2 linked regions of the Massilia litorea genome follow. The protein of the gene in region 2 interacts with the protein of the main gene of each other region in a pairwise test. Links are inferred from orthologs where the notes say so. Each region holds a gene or a part of one and is shown on either strand. Other genes may lie near its edges.

Region 1 (8,967 bases), 220 kb from region 2 along the record:
GGCGCCCATCTCGAGGCCGACGATGCGGTCCACGTCTTCGCCCTTGGCGGTCAGCATGATGATCGGCGTCTGGTCGCCGGCGCCGCGCAGGCGGCGGCAGATCGACAGGCCGTCCTCGCCGGGCAGCATCAGGTCCAGCACCAGCAGGTCGTAGCGCTCGCGCAGCCAGAGCTTGTTCATCGCCGGCGCGCTTTCGGCCGTGACGACCTGGAAGCCTTGTTCCGTCAGGTAGCGCCGTAGCAGGTCGCGCAGGCGCACGTCGTCGTCGACGACCATGATCTTGGCGCTGTGGCCGCCATTCGTGGCCGTCGTGGCGGTGCCGGAGGCGTTGCCCATATTCGTGTTGGAGGCTGAATTCATATGCTGTTAGTTTGTCAGATTCATATCGCTATGGTAACTTCTGTCCGCGCCGATTTTGGGAATTACAGACAGGGCATTACATTGTGTTACAAACTTTACCCAATCAGTCTTATCCCGGATCCTCGTTCCACATACACTGGGAACCAATGCAACACAGCTTATCCGTTTATCCAGCACCACGGAAGAGGAACACCATGACAAACGCGCTCGACAAAACCAATGCAGCAGCCCAGGCCAAGGGCCGGCTCGCCCGCCTGGCGCGCCAAGGTGTGGCCCTGTGCGTGCTCGTCTGTGCCGGCGTCGGTGCGGCACAGGCACAATACCATGGCCGGCGCGATGACGCCCAATTGCCGCCGCCGCCATCGGCCCGCGTCGATCGGGTCCCGGCACCGGCGCCCCAGCAAGTCGAACAGCCGCGCGAGCAGCGCATGTACGATCAGGTGCGCGAGCAGCAGCGCGCCTACGAAGAGCAGCGCCGCCAGCCTGTCCAGGCGCAGGGAGAGGGTAACCGCGAAGGCGGCCGCCGCGCCGGACGCCTGACGCCGGACGAGCGGCGCGACCTGCGGCGCCAGATCAACGAAGCGGGAATGGACATCTATCCGAACGCGCAGCGGCGCTGAGCCGCACGGGTGTGATCGAAACGAAAGCCGGGCTCAACCCGGCTTTTTTCATGGAACAGGCGCTGCACGTGTTATGCCAGGCCGTGTTGATGAGAATCGGTGAGAATTGTTGTTAACGATTATTTATTTATTCGTGACAACATGATACGCTCCTACCTTGCGCACCTTGAAGCATCGTCAAGGGGCCGCTCAATCACCTGGAGCACGCACGTGTCCGATACCGCTGTTGCACCTCCCGCCGCACCGGCTGCCCGGTTCGATTCGACCGGCCCCGAACATTGCATCCAGCGCCGCCCCGACGGCATCTATGCCGACCCGGCCGTGCTCGGCACCACCGTGCTGGCCGCCGTCGACAGCATCCTGCGCTCGGGCAGCGTGCTCTCCGGCATCGATTATCCGGTACTGATCAAGGCGATCTACGACAGCGGCCCGGCGCTCCCCACCGGACCCGATGGCCGGCCCGTCGTGCGCATCGCGAGCGACATCGTTCCCTTTAACGCCCAGCGCCGCAGCCTGTACCGCTCGGTAAGGATCGCCGGCGGCGAGGCCGAGTATTGCTTCGAGCCGGTGTTCCTGGCCGGGCCGGGCGGAGAAGGGGAAATCCAGACCAGCCTCGACTTCGACGAATTCGTGGCCGACATGTGGACCAAGGGCATCCGCTTCGGCATCGACATCGCCGGCGTGCGCGCGGGAATCGCCAATCCCGGCCTGGGACGGGTCGTGGTGGCGCGCCGCCTCGAGCCGGAGGCGGGCCTGGACGCGACCGTGGTCGAGGTCTCGGACGACATCCACCGCAGCGACGCCCCGCGCCAGCTCTCGAACGGCAAGCTCGACCTGATGTGCTTCCAGAACCGCTTCCCGCAGGTGCAGGGTGGCACGCGCCTGCTGCAAAAGCTGCCGAGCAAGGTCGGCAAGCCCGGTTTCGAACTGTCGGGCATCCGCATCGAACCGGCGGCCCCGCGCGACCTCGAGTTTTCGACCTACGCGGGCGAGGGCACCAGCATCGAGAAAAGCGCGGCCGGCGAATTCCTGGTCGCCGTGCGTACCGGTTTCCTGAACGTCGACCCGAAGACGCGCCGGATCGCCGTCGGCGACAAGATCGTCAGCCGCGACGGCGTCAGCGCCAGGACCACCGGCAACCTGCAGCTCACCGGCGACTACGAGGAATTCGGCGACGTGCAGGAAAAGCGCGTCATCGAGGGCAACGGCATCACCGTGCACGGCAACGTGTACGGCGACATCCATTCGCGCGGCGGCATGGTGCGCCTGCGCGCCACCCTGGTCGGTGGCAGCGTCCACAACAAGCACGGCGACATCCAGGTCGACGGTGTCACCGCGAACGCGATCCTGCAGGCAAGCGCCGGCACCGTGACGCTGCAGCGCGCCGAGAACTGCGTCATCTCCGGCACCCGGGTGCGCATCGAGCATGCGATCAATTGCGAGATCATGGCCGACGAGATCTCGATCGGCAATGCCGAAGGCTGCGCACTGGCCGCGCGCCGCATCAGCATCGACAACACGGCGCCCTGGCGCGAAAGCGAGATGCTGGTGTATGTGCTGTGCGCCGAGTGCGGCCGCATCGACGACATGCTGGAGCAGATCGGCGCGCGCCTGGCGCAATTCGACGCCGCCGCCACGCGCCACAAGCTCGAGCTGTCCCACCTGTGCGCCCAGCCCGAGGTGCGCAAATACCTGGAGATCGCCGGACGCGTGCGCAGCGGCGAAATGAGCCTGACCCCGGCGCAAGCCCAGCAGTTCAAGCAGATGGGCCAGGCGGTCGGTCCCGAGCTGCAGAAGATCGGCGACGTGTCGGCCGCGCGCAAGGCAGTCGAGGCCGAGCACGCCGAAGGAAAGGCGCTGCTCGAGCGCTTCACCGCCCAGCGTATTGAACGCGCCGCGGGCAGCGAAGTGAAGCTCCGCCTGCTCCAGGGAGACACCCAGGTGCGCCAGCTGGCTTTCGACCCGGACGGCGCCTGTTTCTACGACTTGCCGGCGCGCGAGATCAAGTCTCGCCTGCGCGGCAATGAGGGCACGCCGCTGCACGCCGCGGCCTCCGGCAGCTACGCCTGGGGTGGCGCGGCCCCAGCGCTCCCCTGATGTAATAATGGTGTAAGGAAATATTGACTGCACTCAACGAGGGCAGGAGGGCCAGGCCCTAGCATGGTGACTGTTACCGAAAGGAACCATCATGCATAAAGACACCATGGCGTTTCATCCAGCAGCCAACCAGTTCCTCAGCTTCCGGCTGGGCGGTCTCGAGTACGGGGTCGATTTCGGCAAGGTGCAGGAACTGCGCATCATCAGGTCGCTCGAGCGCTTCGCCGCCGACGGCGCCATCGTCGAAGGCGTCGCCGTCTCGCGCGGCGTCATCATGCCGATCGTCGACATGCGCGCCGCCTTTTGCGGCCACCCGGTCGTGACGACACCGACCACCGACGTGATCATCCTGAAACTGTCGACCTGCGTGATGGGGATGGTGGTCGATGGCGTGACCGACGTGGTGACGCTGTATCCCGACCAGATTTCGCCGATTCCGGGAACCGACGGGGGGGCGATCGATTACCTGATCGGGCTCGGCGTCACCGAAGGACGCCGGCTGATCCTGGTGGATATCGACCGGCTGATGTCGATCGACAAGAAGAGCAGCGACCGTCACGTGGCGTGACGGTCCATAAGGGGGTAATCGTGGTCATCGGCCTCGATTACCCGCGCTACACCATTACGCCGCCAATCCTTCCAGCTGTTCCTGCAACTCCAGCCACTCGTTCTCCAGCGTCCCCAGGTCGCGCACGCAGAAGGCCTGGTCGGCCACCAGGGTCTTCAAGGCGTCCTTCTTGTCCGCGTCGTAGATCGTCGGATCGAGCAGACGCGCGTCGATGTCGGCCTTCTTCGCATTCAGCTTGGCCATCTGCTCCTCGACCCGCTTCAGGCGGTTCTCGAGCGGCTTCTTGAGCGCAGCGACGCGCTGGCGCTCTTCGGCGTCGAGGCGCTTCTGCTCCTTGCGCTCGGCCGGGGGCACCGGCGGCGCGGCCACCACGGGCGCCGCCACAGGCGCTGCAGCGGCTGCCGCTTTCGGGATCGGCAGCACGTCGGTGCCTTTACCCAGCTTGGTCTTGAACAGCCAGTCCTTGTAGTCGTCCAGGTCGCCGTCGAAGGGCTGCAGGCGGCCGTTGGCGACGATGATGAATTCGTCGGTCGTCGCACGCAGCAGGTGGCGATCGTGGGAAACGACGACCAGCGTGCCTTCGAACTGCGCCAGCGCCATCGTCAGCGCCTCGCGCGTCTCCAGGTCCAGGTGGTTGGTCGGTTCATCGAGCAGCAGCAAATTGGGACGCTGCCAGACGATCAGGGCCAGCGCCAGGCGCGCCTTTTCCCCGCCCGAGAAGGGGCGGATCGGGCTGGTCACCATGGTGCCGGGGAAGTTGAAGCCGCCGAGGAAGTTGCGCAGCTCCTGCTCGCGCACGGTCGGCGCGATCTTCGCCAGGTGCCACAGCGGCGACTCGTCGTGGCGCAGCATCTCGACCTGGTGCTGGGCGAAATAACCGATCGACAGGCCCTTGCCGAGCGTCGATTCGCCGGTCAGCGGCGCCAGTTCGCCCGCGATGGTTTTGATGAGCGTCGATTTGCCGGCGCCGTTCACACCCAAGAGGCCGATGCGCTGGCCGATCTGCAGCGAGAAGTCGATGTGGTTGACGATGGTCTTGGCGCCGACCTTGTCGCCATGGCTGTCGAGGATCGGGTAGCCCGCGTCCACTTTTTCCATGACCAGCAGCGGATTCGGGGCGGCCAGCGGCTCGCGGAATTCGAAGGAGAATTCGGCGGCCGCGCGCAGCGGCGCCAGTTCTTCCATTTTCGCCAGCTGCTTCATGCGGCTCTGGGCCTGGCGCGCCTTGCTGGCTTTCGCCTTGAAGCGGTCGATGAAGGATTCGAGGTGGGCGCGCGCGCGCTGCTGCTTCTCCATCGCGCTGGCGGCCAGCACCATCGCGGCGGCGCGCTGGCGCTCGAAGGAGGAGTAGTTGCCCGAATAGCGTTTCAGCTTGCGTTCGTCGATGTGGACCACGACGTTGACGATCTCGTCGAGGAAATCGCGATCGTGCGAAATGATGACCAGGGTGCCCGGATAGCGTTTCAGCCAGTCTTCGAGCCAGATGATCGCATCCAGGTCCAGGTGGTTGGTCGGTTCATCGAGCAGCAGCAGGTCGGAAGGGCACATCAGCGCCTGCGCCAGGTTCAGGCGCATGCGCCAGCCGCCGGAGAAGCTGGCCACCGGCTGCTGCATCTGGTCGAGGGTAAAACCCAGGCCCAGCAGCAGCTGCTCGCCGCGCGACTGCACGGTGTAGGCGTCGGCATCCATCAGGGCGCCGTGCACATTGCCCATCGCGATGCCGTTCTCCTCGGTGTGTTCGGCCGCCTCCAGTTCCTCGAGTTCGGCCTGCAGGCGGCGCAGCGTGACGTCGCCGTCGATCGCATATTCGAGCGCGGGACGGTCGAGCGCAGGGGTCTCCTGCGCCACATAGGCCATGCGCCACCTGGCGGGGAAATCGATCTCGCCCTGATCGGCGTGCAGCTCGTTGCGCAGCATCGCGAACAGGCTGGATTTGCCGGCGCCGTTGGCGCCGATCAGGCCGATCTTGTCGCCGGGGTTCAGGGTCAGGTCGGCGTTTTCCAGCAGCGGCTTTGTGCCGCGCATCAGGCTGACGTTCAGGAAGCGGATCATTCGTAATCTTTACTGTGTTATGCGTTCTGTAGTTGCTCGGCGGTGAGCAGGAAGACTGCCTCGTCGCCGGCGCTCGTGGTGAGCCAGGTCAGGCCCAGGTGGCCGAAGGCGGCTTCGGCGTATTCGGCCTCGTTGCCGATTTCGACGACCAGGATGCCTTCCGGCGTCAGGCGTTCGGCGGCACCGGCGACGATCTTGCGCACCAGGTCCATGCCATCAAGCCCGCCGTGCAGGGCGATCTGCGGCTCGCGCAGGTATTCCGGCGGCAGCTTGGCCATCGAATCGGCGTTCACGTAGGGCGGATTGGTGACGATCAGGTCGTATTTTTTAAAGGGGACGTTCTCGTACAAATCCGACTCGATCGGATTGACGCGACCTTCGAGTTTATAGTCGCGGATGTTGCGTTCGGCGACAGCGAGGGCATCCTTCGAGATGTCGACCGCGTCGACCACGGCGTTCTGGAAGACGTCGGCCATCATGATCGCCAGGCAGCCGGAACCGGTGCACAGTTCGAGCACGTTTTCGACTTCATAGGGGTTGGTCACCCACGGGCTGAAGAAATTCGGGATCAGTTCGGCGATGAAGGAGCGCGGCACCAGCACCCGTTCGTCGACATAGAAGGCATAGGTCCCGAGCCAGGCTTCATTTGTGATGTAGGCTGCCGGCACCCGTTCGACGGTGCGGCGCTCGATCACGGACAGCACCTGCAGCACTTCTTCCGGCAGCAGTTTCGCATCGAGGAAAGGGTCGAGCCGGTCGAGCGGGAGCTTCAGGGTGTGCAGGACCAGGTAGGCCGCTTCGTCGAAGGCTTCGGCGCTGCCGTGGCCGAAGAACAGTTTCGCCGCATTGAAGCGGGTGACGGCGTAGCGCAGCAGGTCGCGCGGGGTGCTGAAAGGTGTCGTGGTCATGGCATGTTCTCCCGTGGTCTGGGCTCTGGATTGGTGTTAAGCGGCCAGCAGGCCGGGGGTGAGCAGATTTTCCAGCGTGCGGCGGTAGATGTTCTTCAGTGGATCGATGAAGCGCAGCTCGACGTGTTCGTCGATCTTGTGGATGCTGGCGTTTGGTGGCCCGAATTCTATCACCTGGGGACAGATGCGGGCGATGAAGCGCCCATCCGAGGTCCCGCCCGTGGTCGACAGTTCGGTGGCCACGCCCGTCTCGGCGCGGATTGCGCCGCATACCGCGTCCGACAGCGTTCCCTTCGGGGTCAGGAAGGGCAGGCCGGACAGGGTCCATTCCAGGTCGTACTCGAGGCCGTGATGGTCGAGGATGGCGTGCACCCGCGCTTCCAGGCCCTCGGCCGTGCTCGCGGTCGAGAAGCGGAAGTTGAATTCCAGCGTCAGCTGGCCCGGAATGACGTTGTTGGCGCCGGCGCCGGCATGGATGTTCGAGACCTGCCAGGAAGTCGGCGCATAGTATTCGTTGCCTTCGTCCCAGACCTCGGCGGCCAGCTCGGCCAGCGCGGGCGCGGCCTGGTGGATAGGGTTGCGCGCCAGGTGCGGATAGGCGATGTGGCCCTGCACGCCCTTGATGACGAGATGGCCCGAGAGCGAGCCGCGGCGGCCGTTCTTGATCATGTCGCCCAGGATGTGGGAGGAGGTCGGCTCGCCGACCAGGCAGTAGTCGAGCGTGACGCCGCGTTCTTCCAGCAGCTCGCAGACCACCACGGTGCCGTCCGTCGCGGGGCCTTCCTCGTCGCTGGTGATCAGGAAGGCAATCGAGCCCTTGTGGTCGGGGTGGCTTGCCACGAACTCTTCGCAGGCGACCACCATCGCCGCAATCGAGGTCTTCATGTCGGCCGCGCCGCGGCCATACAGCTTACCCTCGCGCACCGTCGGCGTGAACGGCTCCGAGGCCCACTGCTGCACCGGCCCGGTCGGCACCACGTCGGTATGGCCGGCGAACACGAACACGGGCGATTCGGTTCCCTTGCGCGCCCACAGGTTCGTCACGCCGTTCGAGACGATGCTCTCGCAGACGAAGCCGAGCGGCGCGAGCAGCTCGGTCAGGCGCTGCTGGCAACCCTTGTCGTGCGGCGTGATCGAGTCGAGGGCGATCAGTTCGGCGGCGAGCGCCTGGGTGCGCGAGGTCCTGATCATGCGGCCCCCATCAGGCGCGTGTAGGCGTCCGGGCTGAAGCCCACGGCCAGCGCGCCGTCGCCTTCGAGCACCGGGCGCTTGATCACGGACGTATTTTCCAGCATCAGTTCGAGTGCCGAGGCCTTGTCGACCACGGCCGCCTTGCGCTCGTCCGGCAAATTTCTCCAGGTTGTTCCCTTGCGGTTGACCAGGGTTTCCCAATCGAGTCCGTCGAGCCAGCGCGCCGCGGTTTCGCGGTCCAGCCCCTGCTTCTTGAAATCGTGGAAGGTGAAGTCGTGGCCGTTTTCGGCCAGCCAGGTGCGGGCTTTCTTGACGGTGTCGCAATTGGGAATACCGTAGAGCGTCTTTTTCATGGGCGGAACGTGGGCGTAAATGAGTCAGGGCAACGAGCGTTGCCGCAAGCATGGTGATTCGGGAAGGCCGAGAGGATAGCATAGGCCCATCCTGCGCGGCGATGTCGCACACGGCCGTTCCGGATCGAACCGCGAGGCAGCGCGCCTGTCTTACGCAGAGAGGCCGCACGGTGCGGCCCTCGACAGTCTGGAGGACACCATGAAAGCATTGCTTGTCACGCTGGCCGCGCTGCTCGCTCTGCTGGTCGCACCGAGCGCTGCCGCGCGGGACTATTACATCGCCCCGTCGGAAATGCTCGAGGTCTACGGAACTTACCCGCTGTCCGATGGCGACGTGCTGCGCATCGAAGGCAGCGGCAACCGTGCCTGGGCCAGGCTGAACGGCACTGAACGCATGCGGCTGGTGGCCGTCGGGCCGCTCGAGTTCGTGACGCAGGAAGGAAGGCTGAAGCTGCGCTTCGAGCCGCTGCCGTTCACGACCGAGGTGACGGTCGAGCGCAGGTGAAGATCGAGCGCTTCAGGTATTGAGGGTGAACTCGGTGAACGAGGTTTCCGGCGGCTCGTCCTTCCTGGCTGCGTCGTCGGCCGGGCTACTTGCCGGCCCGTTGTTGAGCAGCCAGAGCAGGTTGGTTGCCGAGTCGGCGTTCGCCAGTGCTTCTTCCTGCGTGACGAGGCCGGCCTGCACCAGGGCCAATAGCGCATATTCAAAAGATTGCGAGCCGGGCGAGAGGCTCTTGTCCATCGCTTCCTTGATCCCGCTGAGTTCGCCCTTTTCGATCAGGTCGGCGATGTAGCGCGTGTTCAGCATCACCTCGACC
Region 2 (9,410 bases):
GCGGTCAGGCGATGGCGTCGGCCGCGCCGCGCCGTTCGGCGAGCATGTACTCGCGCGACTGCATTTCAATGATACGCGAGACGGTGCGGTGGAATTCGTTCGCCAGCATGCCCTGCGTGTAGAGCTGCTCCGGCTCCACCGCCGCCGACATGATCAGCTTGACCTTGTGGTCGTAGAACACGTCGATCAGCCAGGTGAAGCGGCGCGCCTCAGACGACTGGCCTGCCGACATGGCGGGAATCCCGGACAGGATCACGGTGTGGAAACGCGTGGCCAGTTCCAGGTAGTCGTTCTGCGAACGCGGCCCGCCGCACAGGGTCGCGAAATCGAACCAGATCACGCCGCCCGCATGGCGCAGCGCGCGGATCTCGCGCTTCTCGATGTGGACGATCGGGCTTTCGTCGGCGGTGTCGGCGACTTTCGAATAGGCTTCGCGCAGTGCGTGGTCCGATGCCGCATTGAGCGGCGTGTAGTAGGCCTGCACCTGTTCCATGGCGCGCTTGCGGTAGTCGTTGCCGGCGTCGACGTTCAGGATGTCGAGTTTTTCCTTGAGGAGCGCGATGGTCGGCAGCATGCGGTCGCGGTGCAGGCCATCCGGATACAGCGTCGACGGCTCGTAGTTCGAGGTCATCACGAAGCTGACGCCGTTGTTGAACAGCGCGGTCAGCAGGTTATACAGGATCATCGCGTCGGCGATGTCGGAGACGTGGAATTCGTCGAAGCAGATCAGGCGGTATTTGCGCGCGATGCGTTTCGCCACTTCGTCGAGCGGATCGGCGACGCCTTTCAGTTCATCGAGCTGGCCGTGCACGGCGCGCATGAATTCGTGGAAGTGCAGGCGCGTCTTGCGCACCACCGGGACCACCGAATAGAAGCTGTCCATCAGGAAGGACTTGCCGCGCCCTACCCCGCCCCACATGTAGACGCCGCGCGGCACGTCCGGACGGTTGATGAGACGCTTGAAAGCGGACGACCGCTGGGCCTTGTACTGGACCCAGTCGTCGTACGCCTGCTGGAGGCGGTCGACCGCGGCCTGCTGGGCCGGATCGGACTTGAAGCCGCGCTCGGTGAGGGCGTGCTGGTAGTACTCTTGGACGTTCATAAGTTACACATATAAACGTAGGGTGGGCGGGTCTCCCGCCCACGCGTTCAACGCACATACGCAAGCCAAGGAGCGGGCTGGAATACGTAATTTGAACGCGTGGGCGGGGAACCCGCCCACCCTACGGGGGCTATCGTGATGCGAAGTTCCGCGTGGGCATGCCCACCCTACTAGAAATTCAGCGAACGCTTGTCGACCGCCAGCGCGGCTTCCTTGACGGCTTCCGACAGCGACGGGTGCGCGTGGCAGATGCGGGCGATGTCTTCCGACGAGGCCTTGAATTCCATCGCGACGACGGCTTCCGAGATCAGTTCCGAAGCGACCGGGCCCACGATGTGCACGCCCAGGATTTCGTCGGTGGTGGCGTCGGCCAGGAATTTCACCATGCCCGAGGTATCGCCCAGCGCGCGCGCACGGCCGTTGGCCATGAACGGGAAGGTGCCGGCTTTGTACGCGACGCCTTCGGCCTTCAGCTGCTGCTCGGTCTTGCCGACCCACGCGATTTCCGGCGAGGTGTAGATCACCCATGGAATCGTGTTGAAGTTGACGTGGCCGTGCTGGCCGGCGATGCGCTCGGCAACGGCAACGCCCTCTTCCTCGGCTTTGTGCGCCAGCATCGGGCCGCGCACGACGTCGCCGACTGCCCACACGCCCGGCAGGCTGGTGCGGCATTCGTCGTCAACGACCACAAAGCCGCGCTCGTCCAGCTGCAGGCCGACGGATTCGCCGTTCAGGCCGATCGTGTTCGGCACGCGCCCGATCGAGATGATCAGGCGGTCGAAGGTCGCGGTCTGCTCGGCGCCGGTCGAATCGGCGTACTGCACCGTGACATTATTCTCGCCCTTGGTGATCGCGCCGATCTTGCAACCCAGGTTGATTTTCAGGCCCTGCTTGGTGAACAGCTTGTGGGCTTCCTTGGCGATCTGCTCGTCGACGGCGCCCAGGAAGGTCGGCAGGCCTTCCAGCACGGTGACGTCGGCACCGACGCGGCGCCATACCGAACCCATTTCCAGGCCGATGACGCCGGCGCCGATCACGCCCAGCTTCGATGGAACCGCATCGATGGCCAGGGCGCCGGTGTTCGACAGGATCAGCTTCTCGTCGAATTCCGCGCCCGGCAGCTGGCGTGCGTTCGAGCCGGTGGCGACGACGACGTTCTTCGCCGTCAGCGTGTCAGTCGTTGGACCGGTCACGTTGATGGTGTAGCCGCCTTCGGCCTTGCCGGCGAAGGCGCCGCGGCCGTGGAAGAAGGTGACCTTGTTCTTCTTGAACAGGAACAGGATGCCGTCGTTGTTCTGCTTGACGATGGTGTCCTTGCGCTTGAGCATTTGCGGCAGGTTCAGTTCCAGGCCGGCGACATTGATGCCGTGCTCGGCGAAGGCGTGGCCGGCGTGCTCGAAGTGTTCCGACGATTGCAGCAGCGCTTTCGACGGGATGCAGCCGACGTTGGTGCAGGTGCCGCCTGGAGCCGGCTTGCCTGCCGCGTTGCTCCACTCGTCGATACAGGCCGTCTTGAAGCCGAGCTGGGCTGCGCGGATGGCAGCGATATAGCCGCCAGGGCCGCCGCCGATGACGACGACGTCGAATTGTTTCTCGTTACTCATGAATAGCTTCCTTATTTATTCTTCTGGGACAAAAATCCACATCAGCAGATAAATCACGGCCCCGAACCCGAAGGTGATGGTGAACAGCGCGAACAGGAGGCGCCAGACCCAGGCGTCGATGTTGGTCGCAAGGGCCAGGCCGCCGCAGACGCCACCGAGCCAGCGGTCCACCCGCGAGCGCCGCAGCGCATTGAAGTCGCCGGCGAGCGTGCCGTCGCCCTTGTTCAGGCTGACCTTTTCGCTGCCGGGGGCAGCGCCGGACAGTACCCGCGCCTTGGCCTGTTCAAACTCGGCGGCCGTCAATGCGCCGGCCTGGTGCAGCTCGTGCAGACGCCGGATTTCATCGGAGATCATGGCAGTCCTCCACTAGGGTTCGGCGGACACGCAAGCGCTGGCCTGCGTGTCCGGGCCGTTACAGAGAGATTACAGGTCCAGCAGCAGGCGCGCCGGATCTTCCAGCGCATCCTTCATCGCAACCAGGCCCAGCACGGCTTCGCGGCCGTCGATGATGCGGTGGTCGTAGGACATCGCCAGGTAGTTCATCGGACGGATGACGATCTGGCCGTTTTCGACGACGGCACGGTCCTTGGTCGCGTGCACGCCCAGGATCGCCGACTGTGGCGGGTTGATGATCGGGGTCGACAGCATCGAGCCGAAGGTACCGCCGTTCGAGATCGAGAAGGTACCGCCCGACAGGTCTTCCAGGGTCAGCTTGCCTTCCTTGGCTTTCTGGCCGAATTCGCCGATCTTCTTCTCGATCTCGGCGATCGACATCTGGTCGGCGTTGCGCAGGATCGGCACCACCAGGCCGCGCGGCGAACCGACGGCGATACCGATGTCGAAGTAGCCGTGGTAGACGATGTCGTTACCGTCGACCGAGGCGTTCAGGATCGGGTACTTCTTCAGTGCGGCAACGGCGGCCTTGACGAAGAAGGACATGAAGCCCAGCTTGACGCCGTGCTCTTTCTCGAACTTGTCCTTGTACTTGGCGCGCAGGTCCATCACCGGTGCCATGTTGACTTCGTTGAAGGTCGTCAGGATGGCGTTGGTCGACTGCGATTGCAGCAGGCGCTCGGCGATACGGGCGCGCAGGCGGCTCATCGGCACGCGCTCTTCGGCGCGGTCGCCCAGGTTCGCGACCGGTGCGGCGACCTGTTGAAGCGCCGGCTTGGCGGCTGGTGCCGGTGCTGGAGCGGCGGCAGGCTTGTTGGCGACTGCGGCCAGGGCGTCGCCCTTGGTCACGCGGCCGTCGCGGCCCGAGCCGTCGATGCCGGCGGCGTTCATGTTGTTGTCGGCCAGGATCTTGGCAGCGGCCGGCATGGCGACACCGGACATCGCGCCACCGGTGGCGGCAGGAGCAGCGGCTGGCGTCGAGATCGCTGCGTTCGGCGCGGCCGACGGTACGGCTTTCACTTCCAGCGGGGAGACTTGCGCCGAGGCGTCGGTGTCGATGACGGCGATGACTTCGCCGGCGACGACGGTGGCGCCGTCGGCCTTCAGCAGTTGCACGATCACGCCAGCGCTTGGCGCCGGCAGTTCAAGGACCACCTTGTCGGTTTCGATGTCGATCATGTTTTCGTCGCGGCCGATAGGCTCGCCGACCTTCTTGTGCCACGACAGCAGGGTCGCTTCAGCGACCGATTCCGACAGTTGCGGGACCTTGACTTCGATTTGTGCCATGTAAAACTCCGTTAAATTATTCTGTGATTTTGAAAACACGTTACACACGTTAAACAAACCGGCCGCCTTGGGGCGACCGGTTTGCGGTGTGGACTTATTTGGTCAGGATGAAACCCTTGAGCTTCGAGAACGCCGTGTCCAGCAGTTCCTTCTGCTGCGCCACGTGCTTGTCCGAGTAGCCGACAGCCGGAGCCGCCGAGGCCGGACGGCCGGCATATGCCAGGCGCTGACCTTCGTCCATGTTTTCGAAAATGTTGTGCTGGATCTGGAACCACGGGCCCTGGTTCTGCGGCTCGTCCTGTGCCCACACCACTTCGGTCGCGTTGCTGAACTTCTTCAGTTCGGCGCCGAACGACTTGTGCGGGAACGGGTACATCTGTTCCATGCGGATGATCGCGACATCGTTCACGCCGCGCGTCTTGCGTGCGTTGACCAGGTCGTAATAGACCTTGCCCGAGCAGACGATCACGCGCTTGACCTTCGACGCTTCGATCTTCTCGTCGGTCTCGCCGATCACGGTCTGGAAACCGCCCTTGGTCAGCTCGGTCAGCGACGAACCGGCATCCTTGTTACGCAGCAGCGATTTCGGCGTGAAGATGACCAGCGGCTTGCGGAACTGGCGCACCATCTGGCGGCGCAGCAGGTGGAAGATCTGCGCGGCGGTGGTCGGCTGGACGACTTGCATGTTGTTGTCCGCGCACAGCTGCAGGAAGCGCTCGATACGGCCCGACGAGTGCTCCGGACCCTGGCCTTCATAGCCGTGCGGCAGCATCATGACGAGACCCGAGGCGCGGCCCCACTTCACTTCGCCCGAAGCGATGAACTGGTCGATCACGACCTGGGCACCGTTGACGAAGTCGCCGAACTGGGCTTCCCAGATGGTCAGCGTGTTCGGTTCGGCGGTCGAATAGCCGTACTCGAAGCCGAGGACCGCTTCTTCCGACAGCACCGAGTCGATGACCGTGAACTGTGCCTGGTTTTCCGACACGTTGGCCAGCGGCAGGTAGATGCCCTGGTCCCAGCGCTCGCGGTTCTGGTCGTGCAGCACGGCGTGGCGGTGCACGAAGGTGCCGCGGCCGGCGTCCTGGCCCGACAGGCGGATCGCATAGCCGGACGACAGCAGCGTCGCGTAGGCCAGGTGTTCGCCCATGCCCCAGTCCAGGTTCAGTTCGCCGCGGCCCATGGCGGCGCGGTCGGCCAGCACTTTTTCGACCAGCGAATGTGGTTTGAAACCTTCAGGCACCTTGGTGATGCGCTCGGCCAGGCGTTTCAGTTCCGCCAGCGGCACGGCGGTATCGGCCGCGTCGGTCCACTTCTTGTTCAGGAACGGCGCCCAGTCGACGGCGAACTGGTTCTTGTAGTTGGTCAGGACCGGATCGACCGTGTGCTTGCCGGCGTCCATCGCGTCGCGGAAGGCGGCAACCATCTTGTCGCCTTCGTCGGCCGCGATCGTGCCCTGGGCAGCGAGCTTCTCCGCGTACAGCTTGCGGGTGCCCGGGTGCTTGGCGATCTTCTTGTACATCAGCGGCTGGGTCAGCGCAGGCGTGTCCTGCTCGTTGTGGCCCAGTTTGCGGTAGCAGATGATGTCGACGACGATGTCCTTGCCGAACTCGACGCGGTAGTCCATCGCGATCTGGGTAGCCAGCACGACCGCTTCAGGGTCGTCCGCATTGACGTGCAGGACCGGCGCTTCGATCATCTTCACGACGTCCGAGCAGTACAGCGTCGAACGGGCGTCGCGCGGGTCGGAGGTGGTGAAGCCGATCTGGTTGTTGATGACGATGTGCATCGTGCCGCCCGTGCCGTAGCCGCGGGTTTGCGCCAGGTTCAGGGTTTCCATGACCACGCCCTGGCCGGCGAATGCGGCGTCGCCGTGCACCAGGATCGGCAGCACTGTCTTGCCCTTGCGGTCGCCGCGACGTTCCATGCGGGCCTTGACCGAACCTTCGACGACCGGGTTGACGATCTCGAGGTGGGACGGGTTGAAGGCCAGCGACAGGTGGACCGGGCCGCCCGGGGTCGAGACGTCGCTCGAGAAGCCCTGGTGGTATTTCACGTCGCCCGACGGCAGGTCGTCGGCGTGCTTGCCTTCGAATTCTTCGAACAGTTCCGATGGCGCCTTGCCCAGGGTGTTGACCAGGACGTTCAGGCGGCCGCGGTGGGCCATGCCGATGACGATTTCCTGGACGCCCTTTTCGCCGGCGCGCTGGATGGTCTCGTCCATCGAGGCGATGAAGGACTCGCCGCCTTCGAGCGAGAAGCGCTTGGCGCCGACGTATTTGGTGTGGAGGTAGCGTTCCAGGCCTTCGGCCGCGGTCAGGCGGTCGAGGATGTGGCGCTTCTTCTCGGCCGTGAAGGTCGGGGTCGAACGGATCGACTCGAGGCGCTCCTGGATCCAGCGCTTTTCGGTCGGGTCGCTGACGTACATGAACTCTGCGCCGATCGAGCGGCAGTAGGTGTCACGCAGCATTTGCAGCAAGTCGCGCAGGGATGCGTTCTCGCCGCCGAAATAGGTATTGCTGATGTTGAACTTGGTGTCCAGGTCGGCATCGGTGAAACCGTAGAAGGCCGGATCGAGTTCAGGGATGGGCGGACGTTCCTGGCGCTGCAGCGGATCCAGGTTGGCCCAGCGCAAGCCGAGGTTGCGGTAGGCGGCGACCAGCTGGGTCGCGGCGACGCGCTTGCGTGCCATTTCCGGGTCGGCTTCGCCGGCGGTGGCGGTGACGGTGCGGATCGGGCCATGCTTCGCGCGTTCGGCGAAGGAGGCGATCACTGACGAGTGGATCACGTCGGGACGGGCACTGCCGTCGACTGCAGGCACGTTCTGCATGCTGTCGAAATAGGCGCGCCAGTTGTCCGGGACCGAGCCAGGATTGTTCAGGTAGGCTTCGTATAACTCTTCCACGTACGGCGCATTACCGCCGAACAGGTACGAGTTCGCAGTTTGTTGTTGCATCATTCTTGCTCACCTTTTCTTCGCGCTTCGCGAGTTTGGCGGGTTAATCTAACCTTCCGCGACACGGCCTGACCGGTTAGCGGATCGCACTTACTACATCAAGTTGTGGGGGAAGGACAGATGGGACAGAAGTTTCTTCGGCCCCATGTTATTGCTGAGCATTTTTATGACGCTCCGCAATAGCCGGGGTATTGTAACGCAACATACGGCACGCATAAGAGCTGGACTGAATTTTGTTGACCACCTAAATGATAATAGTTATCATTTGCGTTGTGTACTCAACAGGAAGCTTGCATGTCTGTCCAGAACCCGCCGCGCTCGACCGAAGCAGCTCCTGCTGCCCTGCCCGGCGCACGGCGCTCGTTGTGGCTGAGGACCTTGCATCAGTGGCACTGGATCAGCTCGGCGATTTGCCTGACGGCGATGTTGCTTTTTAGCATCACCGGCTTCACGCTGAACCATGCGGCGCAGATCGAATCGAAGCCGGACGTCACGCGCATCAAGTCTGTGGTGCCGGCGGCGCTGCTTCCTGCACTGCGCGTGTATGCCGAACAGCACGTCGACGGCGAGGCGCCGGTGCCGGCCCAGCTCGCCGAATGGGCGAACGCAGCCTTCCCGGTCGACCTGCGCGGCCGCTCCGCCGAATGGAGCGAGGAAGACGCGTATATCGCCCTGCCCCGTCCGGGCGGCGATGCCTGGCTGCGCGTCAGCCTCGACGGCAAGGCCGAATACGAACTTACCAGCCGCGGCGCCATTTCCTGGCTCAACGACATGCACAAGGGCCGGAATACCGGCCCCGTGTGGAGCTGGTTCATCGACCTCTTCGCCCTTGCCTGCCTCGTGTTCTGCATCACCGGTTTCCTGATCATGAAGATCCACGCCGGCAACCGGCCCTCGACCTGGCCCGTGATCGGCTTCGGCATCGTCCTGCCGGCCGTTCTCGCACTCTTGTTCGTTCACTAATCTCGCATCTATTAATACAGAAGGCATTTGCATGAAACTGTCTCCCTCGCTCGCCCTGACCCTGCCCCTGATTTCGGGCGGCGCCGTGGCCGCCGACCTGTCGGTGAAGTTCGAACTGCCGCAGCTGAACGTGGCCGAGTACCACAAGCCCTATGTCGCGATGTGGATCGAAAAGGCCGACGGCGCCGTCGCCTCGACCCTGGCTGTGCTCTACGACGTCAAGAAGAAGGACAACGCCGGCGAGAAATGGGTGAAGGACATGCGCACCTGGTGGCGCAAAGCGGGCCGCGAAACCACGCTGCCGATCGACGGCGTCTCCGGCGCGACCCGTGCCGCCGGCACCCACACGCTGAGCTTCGGCCCGGCGAAGACCGGCATCGACAAGCTGCCGGCCGGCGACTACAAGCTCGTCATCGAAGCGGCGCGTGAAGCGGGCGGACGCGAACTGGTGCGCGTGCCGTTCAGCCTGCCGGCCAAGGGCAAGGTCGCGGCCACGGCCAACGGCAAGGAAGAACTCGGCGCCGTGTCGATCAACATCCAATAAGAGAAAGCCATCATGCAAAACTCGCTCCACAGTTCATTCGTCAAGCATGGCGTACTCGGCCTGATCCTGCTCGCTACCGCCGGCGTTGCCAGCGCCCACCGCCCCTGGATGCTCCCGACCTCGACCATCGTCGAGACCAAGGAAGCCTGGGTCACGATCGACGGCGCAGTCTCGGAAGGCCTGTTCGACTTCGACCACATGCCACTGCGGATGGACGGCGTGACCGTCACCGCGCCGGACGGGACGACTGCGGCCGGCCCTGCCGCCGTGACGGGGAAACTGCGTTCCTCGATCGACCTGCCGCTCCCGAAGGAAGGCACCTACCGCATCGCCCTGGTCAGCACCAACGTGATGGGCAGCTACAAGGTCGGCGAGGACGTCAAACGCTTCCGCGGCAGCGAGGCCGATTTTGCGAAACAGCTGCCGGCCGGCGCGCAGGACGTGCGCAAGACCGTCACCCACCAGCGCATCGAAACCTTCGTCACCGCGCATAAAACGAATGATGCGGCCCTCAAGCCGACGAATGCAGGCCTGGAGATGGTCCCGCTGACCCATCCGAAC

What was found.
Region 1: the proteins of LPB04_RS12635 (region 2) and LPB04_RS13640 interact in binary tests that used the Escherichia coli proteins (3 or more experiments, as listed by UniProt). The link is inferred for Massilia litorea from one-to-one orthologs.

Annotation. Positions count from the first base shown.
Region 1 is NZ_CP062941.1:3,044,449-3,053,415, forward strand. The notes cover bases 3,199-6,148. They hold LPB04_RS13640 (ATP-binding cassette domain-containing protein), read right to left. Parts: upstream 5,698-6,148; coding sequence 3,700-5,697; downstream 3,199-3,699. Other genes in these bases: LPB04_RS13635 (chemotaxis protein CheW), read left to right, coding at 3,199-3,645; prmB (50S ribosomal protein L3 N(5)-glutamine methyltransferase), read right to left, coding at 5,715-6,148. Also shown: osmolarity response regulator transcription factor OmpR, read right to left, coding at 1-336; LPB04_RS13625 (hypothetical protein), read left to right, coding at 555-980; LPB04_RS13630 (flagellar assembly protein A), read left to right, coding at 1,191-3,077; more of LPB04_RS13635, read left to right, coding at 3,169-3,198; more of prmB, read right to left, coding at 6,149-6,605; dapE (succinyl-diaminopimelate desuccinylase), read right to left, coding at 6,642-7,796; LPB04_RS13655 (ArsC family reductase), read right to left, coding at 7,793-8,149; LPB04_RS13660 (hypothetical protein), read left to right, coding at 8,349-8,654; LPB04_RS13665 (PilT/PilU family type 4a pilus ATPase), read right to left, coding at 8,667-8,967. UniProt on the Escherichia coli protein: Genetic data indicate it may be involved in ribosome assembly or function.
Region 2 is NZ_CP062941.1:2,830,286-2,839,695, reverse strand. What follows is about bases 4,281-7,673. They hold LPB04_RS12635 (2-oxoglutarate dehydrogenase E1 component), read right to left. Parts: upstream 7,346-7,673; coding sequence 4,481-7,345; downstream 4,281-4,480. Other genes in these bases: LPB04_RS12630 (PepSY-associated TM helix domain-containing protein), read left to right, coding at 7,637-7,673; odhB (2-oxoglutarate dehydrogenase complex dihydrolipoyllysine-residue succinyltransferase), read right to left, coding at 4,281-4,386. In the rest of the region: cell division protein ZapE, read right to left, coding at 5-1,102; lpdA (dihydrolipoyl dehydrogenase), read right to left, coding at 1,273-2,706; LPB04_RS12645 (PspC domain-containing protein), read right to left, coding at 2,722-3,060; more of odhB, read right to left, coding at 3,130-4,280; more of LPB04_RS12630, read left to right, coding at 7,674-8,305; LPB04_RS12625 (DUF2271 domain-containing protein), read left to right, coding at 8,337-8,849; LPB04_RS12620 (DUF4198 domain-containing protein), read left to right, coding at 8,862-9,410. UniProt on the Escherichia coli protein: E1 component of the 2-oxoglutarate dehydrogenase (OGDH) complex which catalyzes the decarboxylation of 2-oxoglutarate, the first step in the conversion of 2-oxoglutarate to succinyl-CoA and CO(2).